Regions from separate parts of the Kribbella sp. NPDC051587 genome, predicted to be linked through region 3. Evidence: riboswitches for the same ligand, from Rfam matches in the RefSeq annotation. Region 3 holds a riboswitch; each other region holds the start of a gene.
The links. Region 3 has a riboswitch for cobalamin ahead of ACIA49_RS27430 (ribonucleoside-diphosphate reductase subunit alpha). Riboswitches for the same ligand answer to the same signal wherever they lie in the genome.

Region 1 (4,764 bases), on a different contig from region 3:
ACGGTTTTGCCGTGCGCGCGGTTGAGGTCTTGGACCAGGTCGAGGATCTCCAACTGGTGTGCCAGGTCCAGGAAGGTGGTGGGTTCGTCGAGGAGCATGGTGTCGGCGTCTTGGGCGAGGGCCAGGGCGATCCAGACGCGTTGGCGTTGACCGCCGGAGAGTTCGTCCAACGACCGGTCCGCGAGGTCTGCGACGCCGGTGGCGGCCAGCGCGGAGTTGACCACGCGCTCGTCCTCGGGTGACCACTGGCGGAACCAGCGCTGGTGTGGGTGCCGGCCGCGACCGACCAGGTCGGCGACGGTGATGCCGTCGGGCGCGACTGGTTGTTGCGGGAGCATGCCGAGTTGGGTTGCCAGGCGACCGGCGCTGACCTTGGCCAGGTCGACGTCATCCAAATACACAGCACCACCACGGGGAGCGAGCAGCCGGGCAAGACCGCGCAGCAGGGTGGACTTCCCGCTGGCGTTCGCGCCGACGATGACCGTGATCCGCTGCCGCGGGATCAGCAGCGACAACGAGTGCACCACGGCGCGGCCGTCGTACGCGAGGGTTAGTTCTTCAGCACGGAGTTCGGTCATGTCAGCCTCCGGTACCGATGCGGTTGGCGCGAGCCATCAGGACGAGCAGGTACGGCGCTCCGAGGAACGCGGTCACGACACCGACCGGCAACTGCGTCGGAGCAAAGATTTCCCGGGCAATGAGGTCCGAAACGACCACCAGCAACGCGCCAAGAGCACCGGCCGCGAGCAGTCCGGCGACGCGTTCAGCCACCAATCGCCGAGCGAGCTGCGGAGCGACCAACGCCACGAAGGCAATCGGGCCTGCGGCCGCAGTCGCCAACGCAGCAAGGGCAACTCCAACGAGAATCAGCAACCCGCGCGAGAGCTCGACGCGACCGGCCAACGTTCGCGCCAGATCATCCCCGAGCTCCAGCAACCGCAACTGCCGCGCCCCAGCCAAAGCAGCCGGCAACAGAACCACCAACGCCGCACCAATCAGTACGACGTGCGTCCAGCTCCGCCCGGCGAGACTCCCGGCCAACCACTGCGATGCACTCTTCGCGGTGTAGATATCGGCCAACGTCAACAGGTACGCGGTCACCGACCCGATGATCGCCGTCACTCCAATACCCACCAGCACCAGCCGATACCCCGAGATCCCGTCCCGATAAGCCAGCAGATACACAACGATTGCCGACAGCAACGACCCCAACAGTGCACCAGCCGGAATCCATCCACTCCCGAGCACAGTGATCATCAGTACGGCGGCCAACGCGGCCCCGGCGTTGACCCCGATCAGGTCCGGACTCACCAGCGGATTACGCGCCAGCCGCTGGAAGATCGCCCCCGACACGGCGAACGCCGTACCGACGCCGATCCCGACCAGCACTCGTGGCAGCCGCCCGTTCACCACGATGTCGTTGAGGATCAACGTGCCATGACCGCTCAACGTCTCGAGCACCAACGGCAACGGAATCCGGTAGTCGCCCAAGGTCAGCGACAACGCCCCCACCGCAAGCGTCAGCACCCAAGCAACAACCGACCACACCACACTCGCACCATCGACACGTGTCGAGAACGGCCCGACCCGAAGCGTTTTCACAACGCCGCCGTACGACGTCGCCGGACCAGCGCGATGAACAACGGTGCACCGATCAGCGCGGTAATGATCCCGACCTGCAGCTCATCCGGTCGAACCACCAACCGCCCGACCACATCGGCGAGTAGCAGTACGGCGGGCGCCAGCACCATCGACCAGGGCAAGATCCACCGGTAGTCCGCCCCGACCAACGTCCGCGCGACATGCGGTACGGCGAGCCCCAGAAACCCGATCGGCCCAGCGATCGCAGTCGCCGTACCGGCCAGCACAACAACCGCCAACCCGGCCAACACGCGCACCACCATGACCCGAGTACCAAGCGACCGCGCCAGCTCATCACCCAACGCCAACTGGTTGAGCGATCGCCCCAACCCCAACGCCACAACGATGCCAACGGCAATGAACGGCACGGCCTGCCCGACCACCGAACCAGTTGCCAGCGTCAACGACCCGACCACCCAGAACCTGAAGGAATTCAACGTCGACAGATCCATCAGGGTGATCGCCGACGTCACCGACCCGAGCAGCGCGCTGATCGCCGCTCCCGCCAGCGCGAGCTTCACCGGCGTCGCTCCACCTCGCCCGATCGCACCGACCAGGTAGACGACCACCGTCGCCACCAACGCACCGCCCATCGCGAACCACACATAGCCCGTCAGGCTGTGTACCCCCAGCAGACCGATCGCCCCGACCACCGCGAGCGCCGCCCCGGCGTTCACCCCGAGAATCCCCGGATCCGCCAACGGATTGCGCGTCACGCCCTGCATCAACGCACCCGCCAACCCCAGCGCGGCCCCGGCCAACAATCCAGCAGCCGTCCGCGGCACCCGCAGGTACCGGATCACGCGATCGTTGTCGCTCCCGCTGAAGTTCGCCAGCGCCAGATAGACGTCATGCGCACCAAAATGCTGGTTCCCGATGCTCAACGACAGCAGCACCGAACCCGCGAGAACGGCGACACACAACAGCAGTCCGGCCGCACGCCACCTCATCGGAACAGATCAGGATGAATCGTCTTGGCGATGTCCTCGGTCGTGTAAGCACCCCGAACCCCGGCCGAGTGGTTCGCGAACAGCCACGGTACGACGTGTTTGGTGCGGACCGCCTTGAGGTTCTGGAACGCCGGGTTCGCGAGCATCTTGTCCACCTCCGGCTGGGACGACGCCGGCGTCAGCGACGCATCGCAACACCCACTGATCAGGATGTAGTCCGGGTTGCGCTTGATCAGTTCCTCGACGCCGATCTTCACGTTCCGCTTCGACGTCAGATCCGCGAACGCGTTCACGCCACCGGCCTGCTTGATCAGCACCGTCCCGAAGTCCGGACCACCGGAGACCGTCAGCCCGCCGCCCTCTAGCCCGGGCCGCAGGATCGCGACGGTCGGCTTCGGCGCGTTCTTCACCTTGGCCTCGACTGCGGCGATCCGGGCGGACTGGTCGGCGATCACGGCCTCGGCCCGGTCCTCGACCCCGAACAGCTTCCCGAGGCCGCGCAGATCGGCGTACACGTTGTCCATCGAGACACTCGACGGATCGATCGCCTCGTCGCCCTTGCCGTCGGCGGTCGGGCAGAGCGGGCTGAAGATCCAGGTCTGGACGCCGAGGTCGGCCAGGCTCTTGCGGCTGCCGAAGCTCTGGTCACTGCCACCACCGGCACTGAACACGTCGTTGAACCCGGACAGCACGAAGTCCGGGTTCGCCGCGAGCAGCTCCTCCCGGCTGGGCAGGTTCTTGTAGTACTTCGCCTTGGCCTGAGCGGTCGCGTACTCCGGGAGCACCTCCGCGTCCAGGTACGCCGTACCGACCAGGCGATCGGAGATCCCCAGCGCATGCGCCATCTCGATGGCCGGCTGGTACGCCGCGAACACGCGCTTCGGTGGACCGCTCACGGTGACGTCGAGACCGCAGTTCTGCACGGTGATCGTCGACCCGGGCGGGTTGACCGCTGTGGCCGTGCCGCACCCGGCGAGCAGGCCTAGCAGCAGGACAGGGAGAACAGACTTACGCAGCACGGAACCGCTCCTCCAGCACCTCGTGGACGGATCACATGCCGTGGCCGGTCTCCTGGCTGACGGGATTCCGCCCACCGACCTGGTCTTCCCAGTGCAGGACCAGTGACCTCCCCTCAGCAGGGAACGGCCGGTGAACTCCCGATCACAGTGGCGAGGGCCGCGCCGGCATCACACCGGCTTCCCGAACACCACGGCGCCGCCACAGTACCTCACCGGTACTGCGACAGCATCGCAAGTGCGAACTGGGTCATGGTGTCCGGGTTGATCGCCCGGGCCGGCAGCGGCACGAAGTCGACCAGCTGCCCCTCGCCGAGCCGGATCGTGGTCCGCCCGGTCGCGGTGTCGACGTACCCCTCGTCACCAAGCGGGAGTGCCTGCGCGGTCGGTGTCTTCCGGATCGCGGTCATCAGCTCGGCGGCCTTCGGCGTACGGCGTACCGACGTCGACAGCACGCTGTCCGCGGCGATCCAACCGCAGACCAGGTCACCGAGCTCGGTCTGTCCGTCGCGACGGAACATCACGGGCGCGCCCATCACCTTGGCCGCAGCGTCCGACCCGCGGTCACACTCCGGCCGGGTGACCAACGGCTCCGGCTCGGGCAGTCCGCCCACCTGACGAGCCACCTCTTCGGCCAGCACTATGTACCTCGCCAGCGTGGCCTTCGGCCCGGAGATCTTGTAGAGCCGGTTCTCCAGCAGGAAGACCACGAAGCTACTGGCCCCGAACCCCGGCGCGCTGGTCGCGGCGCTGCTCGCACCGATGACCGCAGGCTTGGCCGGCTCTCCCTTGTAAGCCTTCTGCACCGCCGCCAGCGTCGCCTTGGTCGCCGTCTGCACCGACCACCCGACCCGCAACACCGACCCACCCAGCCCCAGCAGGCAGCCGTCATACGTCACCGGTACGCCGAACTCGGCCGGCGGCGTCTTGGGCCGAATCTGCACGGACGGGACGTCGAGCGTCGCCTGCACCAGCGTCTGATCCATCCGAACGCAGATCGTGTCCGCGACCTTGGCCGTCGCCGGAGTGCTCGACGGTGTCTCCGAGGGGGTCTGCGACGGCGTCGTCGGGATCGAGACCAGTGGCGGCACACTGGGCGCGGTCTCCTGTCCGGGGCCGCTGCAACCGCTGACGAGCACTGAGAGTACGACGAGCGG
Region 2 (4,764 bases), on a different contig from region 3:
CCAGCGCGATCTCCGCGATCAGTTGCTGCGCACGCGCATCCGGCAGGTCGGACGTCGTACAGACGGTGAGCACGAACGGGTCTGCGTCGGGCGGTCGCACGATGCCGCCGTCGTGACGGATGCGGACGTCCCAGCCGTTCTTGTGCTCGACCCGAGTGCCGGCCGGAAGCAGCGCGGGGATCTCGCCGTTCCATTGGTTGCCCGCGAGCAGGTCGCGCAGATACTGGTTGTCCACGGCAACGAGTACGCCGGCCAGCCCGGCCGGGCTCATCTCGTTGCTGATCCCGGCTGCCTGGGCCGCGCGGTCGTCGATCCCGCGGCGGATGGCGCTGCGGCCGTCGCCGTACTCGGCGAGCACCGCCTGCGCCGCGTCGATCCCGACCTGTTCGAGGACGAGGTTCGTGGCCAGGTTGCTGGACAGCGTGATCATCTCGGTCGCGAGCCAGCCGAGCGGGACCAACGTGTCGAGCTTGGCCCAGGTCGCCGGCGCCTCGTCCTCGTCCGGGTTCACACCGAACCGGCCGCCGGCTTGTGAGGTGAAGTCGTTGTGGACGGCCACTGGCTGGTCGAGGGCGAGTTCACCGGCCGCGACCTTGCGCAGCATCGCCATCGCCACCGGCAGCTTCATCGTGCTGGCCGAGTAGTGCGTCCGCTCCGCCTCGTGCTCGAACACCGGCGTCCCGTCGGCCCGGCCCAGCCACACCCCGAACTCGCCGCTCCCGTCCACCGCCGCGAGCAGTTCCGCAATACCCATACCGTCACCCTCGCATATTTCTTTCCTGACCCACACCTGACCCCGCACATTTGTTACCTGGCACACTTCTCCAGGTGTCCACCAGTGTCGGGCTCTTGCTCGGGTTCGTCGCCGACCGTGTCCTCGGCGATCCGCGGCGTTTCCACCCGGTCGCCGGGTTCGGGCAGACGGCGGCCCGGCTGGAGTCACACCTGTACGCCGACTCGCGGGCAGCCGGTACGGCGTACACGACGGCACTCGTCGGTACGACGGCACTCGCGGGGGTCATGGTTGAGCGGCTGACGCGTGGACGGCCGGTGCTGCACACGCTGGTCACGGCCGCGGCCACGTGGACCGTGCTGGGCGCTCGGAGCCTGGAGCGCGAGGCGGAGACCATGGCCGGGCTGCTGGAGGAGAAGGACATCCCAGCGGCGCGTGAGCGGCTCAGCCACCTGTGCGCTCGGGACGCCACGTATCTGGAGGCCGACGAGCTCGCCCGTGCCACGGTGGAGTCTCTGGCCGAGAACACGTCGGATGCGTGTGTGGCGCCGCTGCTGTGGGGCGGAGTGCTCGGGGTGCCCGGGCTGCTGGCGTACCGCGCGATCAACACGCTCGATGCGATGGTCGGGTACCGCTCACCGAAGTACGCCAACTTCGGGTGGGCCTCAGCGCGGCTGGACGATCTGGTGAACCTCCTGCCGGCCCGGGCGTGCGCCGTACTGACTGGTGTCGTTGCAGGCCGCTATGGCGAGGCGCGGCGGGTGTGGAAACGGGATGCGCCGCAGCACCCGAGTCCGAACGCCGGTCCGGTCGAGGCGGCGTTCGCTGGTGCGTTGGGGTTGTCGCTGGGCGGGACGAACAACTACGGGTCCTATACCGAGGACCGTGGCACGCTGGGGGACGGACCGACGCCGACCGTCGCCGATGTCCGCCGTACGGCGACCCTGGCGCGGCGAGTCGGTATCGCGGCGGCTGGCGCGGCAGCGATCCTGGCAGTGGCGAGAGGACGGTTATGGGACTGAGCCGACGACCACTGCGGATCGCGTTGATACGGCACGGCGAGTCCGAGGCGAACCTGGACAAGTCGATCTACGAGCGAGTGCCGGACCACTCCGTGGCGCTGACGGCGCACGGGTGGGAGCAGGCGGCTCTCGCCGGGCAGGAGCTCCGCGACCTGTTCGAGAACGAGCCGATCCGGGTGTACGTCTCGCCGTACCTGCGCACCCTGGAGACGCTCAAGGGCCTCAATCTCGACGACCTGATCGGGATCGCCCGGGAGGAGCCGCGGCTGCGTGAGCAGGACTGGGCGAACTTCCAGGACACCGAGGACATCGAGCGCCAGGAGAAGCTGCGCGATGCCTACGGGCATTTCTTCTACCGGTTCACCCATGGTGAGTCGGGGTCGGACGTGTACGACCGGGTGTCGAGCTTCCTCGAGACGATGCACCGCGACTTCGAGCAGGCGGACGCACCGCGCAACGTGCTGCTGGTGTCGCACGGACTGACCATGCGGCTGTTCTGCATGCGGTGGTTCCACTGGTCGGTCAAGTACTTCGAGACGCTGCGCAACCCGGGCAACGCCGAAACACGCGTGCTGCTGCGGCAGCCGGACTACCGGTACAAGCTGGACCGACCGTTCGAACAGTGGACGACGACTTACGAGCCGAAAGAACAGGAGCGCGCCGCGTGGTTGTAGAGCAGACCCGTCAGGCAGCCATCGAACTGCTGGAGAGCCTGCGGCCGGCACAGCGCAGTCTGATCCAGGCGCCGTTCGACACCCCGGACCACCAGGAGTGGACCTACCTGCCCGGGCCTCGACCCGGCCTGCCGCTGTCCGCGCTCAGCCCGGAGCAGCAGCAGTTGGCGCTGCGGCTGATCGCCCTTGGCTGCAGCGAACGCGGCTTGGCCGACTCACTCGCCGTACTGGACGCTGAGGTGATCCTGCGCGGGCACCCGGTGCCTACGACTGCAGACTGGCAGGACTCGCTGGCCACGCCCGGCTACTTCCTGCGGATCCTGGGCGACCCCGCCGCGTTCGAGCCGTGGGCCTGGCGGCTGAACGGCCACCACCTGGCGATCCACGTGACGCTGGTCGACGGTGCGATCTCGTTCACCCCGTCATTCATCGGCTCCAACCCAGCCGTGGCTCCCTCGGGCCGACGCTTCCTGGCTGGCGAGCACGACCTGGGCTTCCAGCTCTTGGACGCGTTGGACGACAGCCAGCGAGCCGTCGCTGTCGTCTCACCCGACGCACCGGACGACATCCTCACCCGGCACGACCCGGTCGCCGACCCGTCGCTCCTGCGCCGCGGACTCGCGTACGGCGACATGACCGCCGAACAGCGCCAGCTCCTCAGCCTCCTGCTCGGCCAGTACGTCGGTCGCGCAGCCGGCCCGATCGGTCTCCTGACCTGGCAGGACCTGACCGAGCAGGGCATGGAGAACCTCACCTTCGCCTGGGCCGGCGAAACCACCCCCGGCATCGGCCACCGCCACTACTACTCCCTGGCCGCCCCGACCTTCCTGGCCGAGTACGACAACACCCAGGACAACGCCAACCACATCCACGCCGTCTGGCGCTCCCATCGCTCCGACTGGGGCACCGACCTCCTCGCCGCCCACTACGCAGCCCACCGCTGAACACAGCGTCCGAAAACACGCCGACCACGTGCTGCAACCCTTCGGACGCTGTGGACCAGTTGTTCGCAGCGTCCGAAAACACGCCGACGAGGTACTACGGGGCTTCGGACGTTGTGCAGGGGGTCGGATAGGGTTCAGGGGTTCAGCGACGGCTGTGCAGGAACCCGGTGTGAGTCCGGGACGGTCCCGCCACTGTGACCCAGCGATGGGGAGTCAGGAACTGCTGCTGTCGCACCTCCGGCCGGGGCGTGGATACCCCCAGGAAGGACCGGTTCAGCGTGCCCGCGAACCTGTTGCTGTTGTCTACTGCCGACACCGACCTACTGGCTGCGGCGGAGGCGGGAACCGGGTGGAAGGTCGCGAACCCGGCGCGCCTGGAGCTGTCTGAGCTCGCTCCGCTGCTGGACGCCGCGCAGATCGTGGTGGTGCGGCTCCTGGGCGGTAAGCGCGCCTGGGAGGACGGACTGGACGCCGTACTCGCGTCTGGCAAGCCCACCGTGGTGGTGAGCGGTGAGGCGGCACCTGATGCGGAGCTGATGTCGCTGTCGACCGTGCGGGCGGGGGCGGTGACCGAGGCGCTGGCGTACCTGCGGGAGGGCGGCGCGGACAACCTGCGGAACCTGGCCGGCTTCCTGAGCGACACCATCCTCCTCACCGGCGACGAATTCGACCCGCCGGCCGCGCTCCCGGCGTACGGGGTGCGTGGGACCTTCACTGACGACGACCGGCCGGTGGTCGGGATCGTCTACTACCGGGCGCATGAGATCGCCGGCAACACGGCGTTCGTCGACACGCTCGCTGCTGCGGTGGAGGCGGCCGGTGCACAGCCGCTGCCCGTGTACTGCGGGACGCTGCGCGGGCTGGACCCGACGAGCGACGAGAACGCCGGACTGTTCGAGCTGCTGCGCAAGTGCGACGTACTGGTCACCACGCTGCTCGCAGCGGGCGGTTCGGTCGCTGCGAACGCCAGCGCCGGGGGAGCGGACGACGCCTGGGACGCGGGCGCGCTGGCCGCACTCGACATCCCGCTGATTCAGGGGCTCGCACTCACGTCGACCCGCGAGCAGTGGCTCGCCAGTGACGCGGCGATCAGCCCGCTGGACGCTGCCACGCAGGTGGCGATCCCTGAGTTCGACGGCCGGATCATCACGATCCCGTTCTCGTTCAAGGCGTACGACGCCGACGGGCTGGCGCGGTACGCGCCGGATCCGGAGCGGTGCACCCGGCTGGCCGGGATCGCGGTCGCCCACGCCCGCCTGCGACACGTCCCGGTGCCCGAGAAGCGGCTCGCGCTCGTGCTCTCGTCGTACCCGACCAAGCACGCCCGGATCGGGAACGCGGTCGGTCTCGACACCCCCGCCTCGGCGGTCCAGCTGCTCGGCAAGCTCGAG
Region 3 (4,764 bases):
ACCGCGGCCGGCAAGGCCGAGTACGCCGCCGCTCAGCGGACCTTCGCGGCCCGGGCCCGGCCGCTCCGCGAGCGACTCGTTGCCCTGTGCGACGAGTTGCTCGACTAACCTCCGACCATGGGAAAGATTGTCGCCATCGCTTTCGGCGTGTTGCTGACCGTGCTCGGCGCGGTCTGGACGCTGCAGGGACTCGGTTATCTCAAGGGCAGCTCGATGACCGGCAGCTCGCTGTGGGCCATCGTCGGACCGATCGTCGCCGCCTTCGGCGTCGGGTTGCTGTACGTCGCCATCCGGGGGCCACGCAAGCGCTGAGGGCCCCGCCCCATGGTTCAATCTTCACCGTGACGAGCCACACCACGGGGGTACGGACCCCGGCCAAGGCCGCTTTGATGATCGGCGCCCTCGGCGTCGTCTTCGGCGACATCGGGACCAGTCCGATCTATGCCATCCAGACGATCTTCAATCCCGGTGACCCGCATCCGGTGGCGACCGCCACCACGAATGTGTTCGGGATCATCTCACTGGTCTTCTGGTCGGTCACGATCGTGGTGACGCTGAAGTACGTGCTGCTGGTCCTGCGCGCCGACAACCAGGGCGAGGGTGGCATCCTGGCCATGATCACCCTGATCCGCGGCACCGGCGAGTCGAACGGACGCCGGACCACGGTCATCCTGGCCGCTCTCGGCATCTTCGGCGCCTCGCTGTTCTTCGGCGACTCGATGATCACCCCGGCCATCTCGGTGCTGTCCGCGGTCGAGGGGATCGAGGTCCTCCAGCCGGGCCTGGCGACCTGGGTGGTGCCGATCACCGCCGCCATCATCCTCGGCCTGTTCAGCGTGCAGCGCCACGGCAGCGGCCGGATCGGCCGCTCGTTCGGACCGATCATGATCATCTGGTTCGTCACGATCGCCGCCTGCGGGATCGGCGGCATCGTGCGGCACCCGAGCATCCTCAAGGCGCTCTCACCGACGTACGCGATCGGTTTCCTGACCGGCCACTTCGGGACGGCGTTCTTCGCCCTGGCAGCGGTCGTGCTGGCGATCACCGGCGCCGAGGCGCTCTACGCCGACCTCGGCCACTTCGGCCGCAAGCCGATCACCCGGGCCTGGCTGTTCATGGTCTTCCCCGCCCTCATCCTGAGCTACCTCGGCCAGGGCGCCCTGATCCTCGACGACCCGAACGCCTTCAGCAGCCCGTTCTTCCTGCTCGTTCCGCACTGGGGCCGGATCCCGATGGTGGTGCTGGCCACCGCCGCCACCGTCATCGCCGCCCAGGCCGTGATCACCGGCGCCTTCTCGGTCGCGCACCAGGCCGTCCAGCTCGGCTACCTGCCCCGGCTACGGATCAGGTACACCTCGACCGAGAGCGCCGGGCAGATCTACGTGCCCTGGGTGAACTGGGCACTGATGATCGCCGTACTGACCCTGGTCTTCGCCTTCGAGAGCTCAGCCGCCCTGGCGTTCGCCTACGGGATGGCGGTCACCGGGACGATCGTCATCAACTCGCTGCTGTTCTTCTACCTCGTCCGCAAACAGTGGCGCAAACCGCTGTGGATGGTCATTGTCGGCGCCACCTTCTTCCTCAGTGTCGAACTGCTGTTCCTCGCCGCCAACCTGACCAAGTTCGTCCACGGCGGCTGGCTGCCGCTGCTGATCGCGGTCACCGTCTTCACTGTCCTGATCACCTGGCAGCAGGGCCGCCAGCTCGTCACGGCCAAGCGCGAGAAGGAAGAAGGCCTGCTCCGCGAGTTCATCGACACCCTGCACGAGCGCCCGATCACCCGCGTCCCCGGTACGGCGGTCTTCCTCAACCGCGGCAACACCACCGTGCCGCTCGCGATGCGCGCCAACGTCGAGCACAACCACGTCCTGCACCGCAACGTGGTCATCCTGTCGATCGAGACCCTCACCGTCCCGCACGCCCCCGAAGAGGAACGCGTCCTGGTCGACGACCTCGGCTACACCGACGACGGCATCATCCACGTCACCGCCCGCCTGGGCTACGTCGAGAACGCCAACGTCCCCGAGATCCTCACCCAGGCCGCCGCCCAGAGCACCGAGCTCACCGTCGACCCCGACGACACCTCCTACTTCCTCTCCGCCATCGAACTCAAACTGGGCGACACCCCCGGCATGCCCCGCTGGCGCAAACACATCTTCCTCGCCACCACCGCCATCACCGCCGACGCAGCGGAGTACTTCCACCTCCCCCGCGAACAAGTCGTCATCGTGGGTTCCCAGATCACTGTTTGACACCGAGGCGAGCGCAGTTCTACATTCGAACACATGTTCGACTGGGAGCTGTTGCACGAGCCGTCGGCGATGGCGATGGTGCGGGGGCAGTTGGGGTTCAGTTGGCTGGTGCTGTCGGGGCGGTTGGCGCGGCTGACCGATGAGGAGTACTTCTGGCAGCCGCGGGGTGAGGCGTTGACCGTCGTGCGGCGGCATTACCCGAGCCATTACCGGTCACAGGGGGCCGGGGAGTGGGTGGCGCAGTGGCCGGACGAGCCGGATCATCGGGGGCCGCGGACGATCGCGTGGTTGATCGCGCATCTGACGGAGACGTTCTTCGAGCGGTGGGAGTGGACGTTCGGGCCGCGGGAGCAGGGCCGTGGGGACATCACGCTGCATGGGAACGCGCGCGACGCGGTGGCGTGGCTGACGCATTGGGTCGAGGCCTGGCAGGACGGGATCGCGGCGCTGATGGAGGACCAGGTGACGGTGACGGGGCTCAGTCAGGCGACCGCACTGGACGCCGAGGAGCCGTTCGGGCACGTCGTGTTACGTCTCAATCGCGAGCTGATTCATCACGGATCAGAGATCATGACGTTACAGGATCTGTATGGCACCGCCGCTTGAGAACCACAACATGTCGTGGACGGCGTGTCGGTTACCACTAGATGTTGCGACTGACCTAGAGTCCTTCTCGCTGGCGGTCAGGGGAATCCGGTGCAATTCCGGAGCTGCCCCGCAACGGTGAGCGGATGCCGACAGGTCTCCGCGAGTCCGGGTACCTGTCGCCGGCGTGTGCACCGCCGGTGCACACGGTCCGAGACCTCGAGGGTGGGTCGCAGGGCGTGATGACCAGTGTCCGGCCGGTGCTGTCGTCTCGTCGTGCGCGCGTGCTCTCACAGTCGCGGTCCTCCGTACGCGTAGCGAGAGAAGAGCACTTGTGACCATCGCTTCCACCTCCCGATCGGCGGCCGACGAGGCCGGCCACGGGACCCAGCTGACCGTCGTACGCCGCGATGGCAGCAACACCGATTTCGACGCGACCAAGATCTCGGTCGCCGTCACGAAGGCGTTCCTCGCGGTCGAGGGCAACGACGCCGGCGCCACCCACCGGGTCCGGGACCTGGTGACCGACCTGACCGGCCGGGTCGTCGAGGCGCTGACGCGGCGCGGTGACACCCGCAGCGTCCAGGTCGAGGACATCCAGGACCAGGTCGAGCTGGCTCTGATGCGCGCGGGAGAGCATCAGGTCGCCCGGGCCTACGTGCTGTACCGCGAGGAGCGCAACAAGGCCCGCACCCCCGCCGACGCCGCGGAGCTGGCCGAGACCAAGCCGGTCGTGTCGGTCCGCCAGGCCGACGGGACCCGCGCTCCGCTCGACGTCGAGCGACTGCGCGTGATCGTCGCCGAGGCCGCCGCCGGGTTGGACGCGGTCGATTCCGAGCAGATCCTGAACGAGACGATCGGCTCCTGCTACGACGGCATCGCCCAGCACGAGGTAGAGCTGGCGCTGGTGATGGCCGCCCGGTCCTACGTCGAGACCGAGCCGCAGTACAGCTACGCCGCCTCCCGCCTGCTGCTCGACCAGATCCGCCGCGAGGCGCTCGGTCGCGTGCACGGCGAGCCGCGGCAGGCCAGCCAGGCCGACATGGCCACGGCCTACCCCGCATACTTCCCGCGCTACATCGCGACCGGGATCGAGGCCGGCCTGCTCGACCCCGAGCTGGCCACCTTCGACCTGGACCGGCTGGCCGCGGCGATCCACCCCGAGCGCGACCTGGACTTCGCCTTCCTCGGGCTGCAGACGCTCTACGACCGCTACCTGCTGCACATCGACAAGACCCGGTTCGAGCTGCCGCAGGCGTTCTTCCTGCGGGTCGCGATGGGGATGGCGCTGCGCGAGGAGGACCGGGAGGGCCGCGCGATCCAGTTCTACGAGCTGCTCAGCTCGTTCCGCTTCATGTCGTCGACACCGACGCTGTTCAACTCCGGTACTACGCGTCCGCAGCTCTCGTCCTGCTTCCTCACCACGGTGGACGACGACCTGTCCGGCATCTTCGCCGGGATCCGCAACAACGCCCTGCTCGCCAAGTACTCCGGCGGTCTCGGCAACGACTGGACCCCGGTCCGCGGGATCGGCGCCAAGATCCGTGGTACCAACGGTGAGTCGCAGGGCGTCGTACCGTTCCTGAAGATCGCCAACGACACCGCCGTCGCGGTCAACCAGGGCGGCAAGCGCAAGGGTGCGGTCTGCGCGTACCTCGAGACCTGGCACATGGACATCGAGGAGTTCCTCGACCTGCGCAAGAACACCGGCGACGAGCGCCGCCGGACGCACGACATGAACACCGCCAACTGGGTGCCGGACCTGTTCCTGCAGCGGGTCGAGGCCGACGGCCAGTGGACGCTGTTCTCGCCCGACGAGGTCCCGGACCTGCACGACCTGTTCGGGACCGAGTTCCGGACGGCGTACGAGAAGTACGAGGCGGCCGCCGACCGCGGTGAGATCCGGGTCTTCCGCCGGGTCCGCGCG

Region 1: it holds a riboswitch for cobalamin, as region 3 does, so the genes downstream of both, ACIA49_RS19965 (ABC transporter substrate-binding protein) here and ACIA49_RS27430 (ribonucleoside-diphosphate reductase subunit alpha) in region 3, are expected to answer to the same signal.
Region 2: it holds a riboswitch for cobalamin, as region 3 does, so the genes downstream of both, cobN (cobaltochelatase subunit CobN) here and ACIA49_RS27430 (ribonucleoside-diphosphate reductase subunit alpha) in region 3, are expected to answer to the same signal.

What each region holds. Positions count from the first base shown of each region.
Region 1 is NZ_JBITDE010000005.1:131,685-136,448, forward strand. Features, by position in the region: gene ACIA49_RS19950 (ABC transporter ATP-binding protein) at 1-578, opposite strand, end outside; gene ACIA49_RS19955 (FecCD family ABC transporter permease) at 580-1,602, opposite strand; gene ACIA49_RS19960 (FecCD family ABC transporter permease) at 1,599-2,591, opposite strand; gene ACIA49_RS19965 (ABC transporter substrate-binding protein) at 2,588-3,610, opposite strand; cobalamin riboswitch at 3,635-3,829, opposite strand; gene ACIA49_RS19970 (hypothetical protein) at 3,820-4,764, opposite strand, start outside.
Region 2 is NZ_JBITDE010000011.1:94,776-99,539, reverse strand. Features, by position in the region: gene ACIA49_RS31440 (serine hydrolase) at 1-754, opposite strand, end outside; gene ACIA49_RS31435 (cobalamin biosynthesis protein) at 829-1,755, shown strand; gene ACIA49_RS31430 (phosphoglycerate mutase family protein) at 1,746-2,429, shown strand; gene ACIA49_RS31425 (DUF3500 domain-containing protein) at 2,420-3,373, shown strand; cobalamin riboswitch at 3,495-3,616, shown strand; gene cobN (cobaltochelatase subunit CobN) at 3,652-4,764, shown strand, end outside.
Region 3 is NZ_JBITDE010000008.1:202,437-207,200, forward strand. Features, by position in the region: gene ACIA49_RS27410 (3-methyladenine DNA glycosylase) at 1-108, shown strand, start outside; gene ACIA49_RS27415 (hypothetical protein) at 118-312, shown strand; gene ACIA49_RS27420 (potassium transporter Kup) at 342-2,252, shown strand; gene ACIA49_RS27425 (DinB family protein) at 2,286-2,858, shown strand; cobalamin riboswitch at 2,889-3,036, shown strand; gene ACIA49_RS27430 (ribonucleoside-diphosphate reductase subunit alpha) at 3,172-4,764, shown strand, end outside.